Regions from separate parts of the Streptomyces sp. NPDC055254 genome, predicted to be linked through region 2. Evidence: riboswitches for the same ligand, from Rfam matches in the RefSeq annotation. Region 2 holds a riboswitch; the other holds the start of a gene.
What was found. A riboswitch is a leader RNA that binds a small molecule or an ion and turns the genes downstream of it on or off. The one in region 2 is predicted to bind glycine.

Region 1: linked by a shared signal. The riboswitch ahead of gcvP (aminomethyl-transferring glycine dehydrogenase) and the one ahead of gcvT (glycine cleavage system aminomethyltransferase GcvT) in region 2 are both predicted to bind glycine.

What each region holds. Positions count from the first base shown of each region.
Region 1 is NZ_JBSGQV010000036.1:58,950-62,347, forward strand. It holds gene gcvP (aminomethyl-transferring glycine dehydrogenase) at 1-1,440, opposite strand, end outside; glycine riboswitch at 1,665-1,762, opposite strand; gene ACWFQ8_RS26565 (PRC-barrel domain-containing protein) at 1,875-2,282, shown strand; gene ACWFQ8_RS26570 (DNA polymerase IV) at 2,310-3,398, opposite strand, start outside.
Region 2 is NZ_JBSGQV010000001.1:230,618-234,015, forward strand. It holds gene ACWFQ8_RS01035 (enhanced serine sensitivity protein SseB) at 1-234, opposite strand, end outside; gene ACWFQ8_RS01040 (AAA family ATPase) at 280-936, opposite strand; glycine riboswitch at 1,142-1,245, shown strand; gene gcvT (glycine cleavage system aminomethyltransferase GcvT) at 1,433-2,548, shown strand; gene gcvH (glycine cleavage system protein GcvH) at 2,661-3,044, shown strand; gene glyA (serine hydroxymethyltransferase) at 3,060-3,398, shown strand, end outside.

The DNA of each region.
Region 1 (3,398 bases), on a different contig from region 2:
GAAGACCGGGTGGGTCAGGTAGTCGTCCGAGCGCAGCAGGGCCTCGGGCAGCGTGTCGGCGGTGGTCGCGTCCAGCGCCTCGATGTCGGCCGAGACGCCGAAGGCGGCCCAGACGGCGTCGATGTCGGCGCGCAGTGTGGTCTCGTCGCAGGCGACGGAGACGTGGTCGGCGTCGGCGCGGAAGAGGTTGACCCCGCCCTCGCGGGCGGCGGCGACGACCTCGGCGGCGCGGCCCGGCACACGGGCGGTGATCGTGTCGAAGTACGCGCCGTGCACGACCTCGACCCCGCCGGCCGTCAGGCCCGCGGCGAGCAGGGCGGCGTAGCGGTGGGTGCGGCGGGCGATCGTCCGCAGGCCGTCGGGGCCGTGGTAGACGGCGTACATCGCGGCCATGACGGCCAGCAGGACCTGCGCGGTGCAGATGTTGCTGGTGGCCTTCTCGCGGCGGATGTGCTGCTCGCGCGTCTGCAGGGCCAGGCGGTACGCCCTGTTGCCGTCCGCGTCCACGGACACGCCGACGAGGCGGCCGGGGAGGGAGCGGGCGTGCTTGGCCTGGACGGCCATGTAGCCGGCGTGCGGGCCGCCGAAGCCCATCGGGACACCGAAGCGCTGCGTGGTGCCGACGGCGATGTCCGCGCCCAGCTCGCCGGGGGAGGTCAGCAGGGTCAGCGCGAGGAGGTCGGCCGAGACGGTGACGATCGCACCGAGGGCGTGCGCCTCGTCGATGAGCGGCTTGATGTCGCGGACGGCGCCGGAGGCGCCCGGGTACTGGAGCAGCACGCCGAAGACGCCGCGCTCCGCGATCTCGGCCGGGATGCCGTCCGAGAGGTCCGCGACGACGACCTCCACGCCCGTGGGTTCGGCGCGGGTCTCGATCACGGCGATGGTCTGCGGCAGGGCGTCGGCGTCGATCAAGAAGACACCGTCCTTGACCTTGCCCACGCGGCGGGCCAGCGACATGGCCTCGGCCGCGGCCGTGCCCTCGTCGAGCAGCGAGGCGCCGGAGGTGGGCAGCCCGGTCAGGTCGGCGACGACGGTCTGGAAGTTGAGGAGCGCCTCCAGGCGGCCCTGCGAGATCTCCGGCTGGTACGGCGTGTACGCCGTGTACCAGGCCGGGTTCTCCATCACGTTGCGCAGGATCACCGGCGGCGTGAAGGTCCCGTAGTAGCCGAGGCCGATCATCGAGGAGAGGACCTGGTTGCGCTCGGCGAGGGAGCGCAGCTCGGCCAGCACCTCGGCCTCGGTCCGGGCATCGGGCAGGTCGAGGGCCTCCGCGGTCTTGATCACATCCGGCACCGCGGCGGCGGTCAGTTCGTCCAGGGAGCCGTAGCCCACCTGGGCGAGCATCTTCGCCTGCGCCTCGGCATCCGGGCCGATGTGGCGCTGCTCGAAGGGAATGCCTCGCTCCAGCTGGGAGAGCGGAATGCGGTTGGCGGTCATGTACGGAGGCCTCCTGGTCGTATGACCTGCGAGGGGCACCACGGCGCGGGCACCCGGACGGCCTCCCCCTCTGTCATCTCAACCTGAGAGTTTCACCGGACCGCACGGGGCTGCCCCGGCCGATGCCGGGTAGGCGCGCCCCTGGAGAGGTCCGGCTTTCACCGTCGGTGAGGAGAGGCACCGGCACTGTGCGCCCGGTAGCCGCCCCTGCTTTCCAGAGTGGCCTCGTCCGTGCGGTACGTATGCCTGAGAGATTCCGGGGAGGATTTGCTCCTTCGGCGCCTCCGTCACTTCATTCGGAGGACTCTCCCGCACAGGGTCGACAGCCACCACCCAGCCTACCAGCGAGGATCCGGGCGCTCCCCGAGTGGCCTGCTTTCACAATATGCACTTCTGTAGTCATTACGGAGGAGTTGCGACCCTATGGAGGGACCGTGCAGACCGACATCGATCCGCGCAGCCTGATCGGCCGCAAGGCGTTCGACCGCAATGGCACCAAGATCGGAACAGTTGACGAGGTCTACCTCGACGATGCCACGGGCGTCCCGGAGTGGGCCGCCGTCCGGACGGGACTGTTCGGCCGGGACGCCTTCGTCCCGCTGGAGCCGAGCGAGCTGGTGGGCGAGACCCTGCGGGTGCCCTTCGACCGCTCGCTGATCAAGGACGCCCCCGACTTCGGTGTCGGCCGCCACCTCTCGCCGGAACAGGAGCTGCAGCTCTACCACCACTACGGCCTGGACGTGACCCTCCCCTCGGAGTTCCACCAGCCTCCCGCCCCCGCCTCCACCGACCGGGACTTCGGCCGCCTCGCGGGCGAGGAGGGCCGTACGGGCGGAGCCTGAGCGCCGCCGGCCGGTCCGCCTCCCGGGTCAGGGCGGACCCGCGTCCCCCACCAGCGGTAGCGGATCGGACGGCTCCAGCTCGGGGTCGTCCACCCGGAAGGTCCGCACCCGGCCGGGCGCCGATCCGGGCCGCTCGAACCGCACGGTCACCCGCCCGACCCCGCTGCCCTGCACCCACCCGGGCCCGTGCACCGCGTGCCGTACGTCGATCCCCGCCACCCACCTCCGCTCCGCCGCCGGCCCCGGCTCCCCCTCCCCCGCCGGCGGCTCCGCGCCCGCGGCCGCCTCCACCGCCCCAGCCGCGCCACCGGCCCCACCGGCCCCTTCGGGGGCGTCCGCCTCCCCGGGGTCCGGCCTGGCCGGCTCGGCGGCCGACGCCTGGGCGAACAGGTCCTCCTGCGTGTAGTCGGCCAGCCCCGTCACACCCACGCCCAGCAGCCGCACGCCGCCCGTGGTGTCCACGCCCTCCAGCAGCCGCGCCGCGGCCTCCCGGACCACGGCGGGGTCGTCGGTGGGCCCCCGCAGCGTCTCGGAGCGCGTCAGCGTGGAGAAGTCGTACCGGCGCACCTTGAGCACCATGGTGCGCCCGGAGTGCCCGGACTCCCGCAGCCGCCGCACGCACCGGTCCGCGAGCCGCTGCACCTCGTTGCGGATGCGCACCCGGTCGTGCAGGTCCACGTCGAAGGTGTCCTCCACCGAAACCGACTTCGTGTCCCGCTCCGCGACCACGGGCCGGTCGTCCAGTCCCAGCGCCATCCGGTACAGGCCGACGCCGTGCGAGCGCCCGAGCATCCGTACCAGCTCGTCCTCGCCGGCCTCCACCAGATCCCCCACGCTGGTGATCCCGGCCCGGCGCAGGTGCTCCCCCGTGGCCGGCCCGACGCCGGGCAGGGTCCGCACGGTCATCGGCGCGAGCAGCTCACGCTCCGTCCCCGGCTCGATCAACAGCAGGCCGTCCGGCTTGGCCTCCTCGGAGGCCACCTTGGCCAGCATCTTCGACCCCGCCAACCCCACGGATCCACTGAGCCCGGTGGCCGCCCGGATGTCCGCCCGCAGCCGCTCCCCCGCCGCGCGGGCACCGGCCGAGTCGAAGGCGCTCCCGCCCGCCTCCAGGTC
Region 2 (3,398 bases):
GGCGAGGAACTGGGCCTCGGAGCTGTAGACCGGGACGTACGCCGTCCCGCCGATGTCCATCGTGGGCAGGGTGAGGCCGCTCGGGCCCGGCTCGGGGCCGCCCCCGGCGGGCAGCGGCACCCACACCTCGCTGCGCCCGAGCACCTCCAGGATCCGCGCACCCGCGTCCCTCTGCCCGAGCGCCGCCCCCAGCACCCGCTCCAGCTCGTTGCCCGGCCAGCCGCTGCCCTGCATGTTCCCCTGCCTCCGTGTGGTCCCGCCCCGTCGTCGTGCCGAAGGTTACGCGGGGAAGTCGATGCCGGTCACGGCGGCCGCCGAGGCACGGTCCAGGAGCACCACCGAGGCGCAGCCCGCCGGCGGCCGGCCGGCCTCGGCCTCGCGCAGCAGCCGGCCCACCGCCGCGCGGTGCCGGGCGAAGGCGTACGCCGACACGCTCCGGCCCCGCGCCCGCTGCCCGGCGAGGGCCTCCTCGGGGCTGGTGTCCAGGAGCAGCAGGTGCAGTGCGCTGCCCCGGCGGCGCACGGCGGCCGCGAGCAGGCCCCGTACCCAGCTCTGCGTACCGCAGTCGTGGACGACGAGGGAGGCGCCCGAGCGCAGCAGCCGCCACAGCCCCCGGTAGTGCGCGACGCGGACGAGCGGCCGGTACACCGCGTAGGGCAGCGCCGAGGGCATCCGGTGCTCCCAGCGCTCGCGGGTGTTCTGCGAGTCGACGGCGCCGTCCGCGGCGGCCGCCCGCTCGATCAGCGTGCTCTTCCCGCCGCCGGGCAGGCCGGAGACCACCACGATGTCGCCCGCGGCGAAGCGGAGCCGGTGCGGGCCGCGCACCTCCGGTCCGCGCAGGTCGCGCACGGTTGCCGCGCCCGCCCCGGCCGCTCCCCCGCACGCGCGCGGGCCGCGCCGCGCGGGCACCGCGTCCACGGTTCCCGTCGTCGTCACCACTCCGAATCTCCGCACAGTGTCGCCTCCCCCGAATCGGGTCGCCAGGACCCTTGCCCACTGAGTGTAAAGAGACGGTCATCTCGCATGGCCGGTTCCGGTCCGGCCCGCCGCGGGTCCGCGCCGTCTTTCGGACCCGTACGCCCGATCACCGCGGTGGCGTGCAATGATGTGCGCCATCTGGACCAACTGCATACCGGCCGCTTGAATCCGCGCGGGAGAGTCCCGGCACGCCGCAAGGCCGTGCGCGGGCGCCGAAGGAGCAAGAACCTCCCTTGAATCTCTCAGGCCCCGTACCGCGTGGATGAGGCAGATCTGAAAAGCGAGCCGTGTCCCCACTCTCCGTGAGGCGCGTGCTCCACCCAAGGTGCAAGTCGCGAATCCCGTCCCGAACGATCGACGGAGCTCGCGGCGAACCTCTCAGGTTCCGATGACAGATGGGGAGGAACGTCCTCGTCATGTCATGTCGATGCCCTGGGACCCGGGAGCCACACCCATGAGCACTGCCCCCCGTCTGACCGCCCTCGATGCGCTGCACCGCTCCCTCGGTGCGACCATGACCGACTTCGCGGGCTGGGACATGCCGCTGCGGTACGGCAGCGAGCGCGACGAGCACAACGCCGTCCGCACGAAGGCCGGTCTCTTCGACCTCTCCCACATGGGCGAGATCACGCTGACCGGCCCGGAGGCCGTGAAGGCCCTGGACTACGCGCTGGTCGGGAACATCTCCACGGTCGGCGTCGGCCGCGCCCGCTACACGCACATCTGCCGGGCCGACGGCGGCATCGTCGACGACCTGATCGTCTACCGGCTGGGCGAGACGGAGTACATGGTCGTCGCCAACGCCTCCAACGCCCAGGTCGTCCTCGACGCCCTGACCGAGCGCGCCGCCGGCTTCGACACCGAGGTCCGCGACGACCGCGACGCGTACGCGCTGCTCGCGGTGCAGGGACCGGAGTCCCCCGGCATCCTCGCCTCGCTCACCGACGCCGACCTGGACGGCCTCAAGTACTACGCCGGCCTGCCGGGCACGGTGGCCGGGGTGCCCGCGCTGATCGCGCGTACCGGCTACACCGGCGAGGACGGCTTCGAGCTGTTCGTCGCCCCCGAGCACGCCGTGGAGCTGTGGCAGGCCCTGACCAAGGCGGGGGAGGGCGTCGGCCTGGTGCCGGCCGGCCTGTCCTGCCGCGACACGCTGCGCCTGGAGGCGGGCATGCCGCTGTACGGGCACGAGCTGAGCACGGAGCTCACCCCCTTCGACGCGGGGCTGGGCCGGGTCGTGAAGTTCGAGAAGGAGGGGGACTTCGTCGGCCGCGCCGCGCTGGAGGCCGCCGCCGAGCGGGCCGCCACCAAGGCGCCGCGCAAGCTGGTCGGTCTGATCGCCGAGGGCCGCCGTGTCCCGCGCGCCGGTTTCCCGGTCGTCGCGGACGGCCGGGTCATCGGCGAGGTCACCTCCGGCGCCCCGTCCCCGACGCTGGGCAAGCCGATCGCGATGGCGTACGTGGACGCGGCGCACGCCGCGCCCGGAACCTCCGGCGTCGGCGTCGACATTCGCGGTACGCATGAGGCGTACGAGGTCGTTGCCCTGCCGTTCTACAAGCGGCAGAAGTAGTTCCGCACACGCCTTCACCGCACGCGCGGCCGTACGGGAACCCGTACGGCTCCGTCTCAGTACCCAAGACCGCTGTTCGCATCCACTCCCCCGCATCCAGGAGAATCAGGCCATGAGCAACCCCCAGCAGCTGCGTTACAGCAAGGAGCACGAGTGGCTGTCGGACGCCGAGGGCGGCGTCTCGACGATCGGCATCACCGAGTTCGCGGCCAACGCGCTCGGTGACGTCGTCTACGCCCAGCTTCCCGCGGTCGGCGACACGGTGACCGCGGGCGAGTCCTGCGGCGAGCTGGAGTCGACCAAGTCGGTCAGCGACCTGTACTCCCCCGTCTCCGGCGAGGTCGTCGAGTTCAACCAGGACGTCGTGGACGACCCGGCGCTCGTGAACACGGCCCCGTTCGAGGGTGGCTGGCTGTTCAAGGTGCGCGTCTCGGAGGAGCCGGCCGACCTGCTCTCCGCCGAGGAGTACGCCGCGCTCACCCACTCCGACAACTGACCTCAGGGGATCTTGATGTCTGTGCTGAACACCCCTCTCCACGAGCTCGACCCGGACGTCGCCGCCGCCGTCGACGCCGAACTCGTGCGCCAGCAGTCGACCCTGGAAATGATCGCCTCGGAGAACTTCGCTCCGGTCGCCGTCATGGAGGCCCAGGGCTCCGTCCTGACCAACAAGTACGCCGAGGGCTACCCGGGCCGCCGTTACTACGGCGGCTGCGAGCACGTCGACGTCGTCGAGCAGATCGCGATCGACCGCATCAAGGCGCTGTTCGGCGCCGAGGCGGCGAACGTGCAGCCGCACTCGGGTGCGCAGGCCAACGCCGCCGCGATGTTCGCGCTGCTGAAGCCGGGC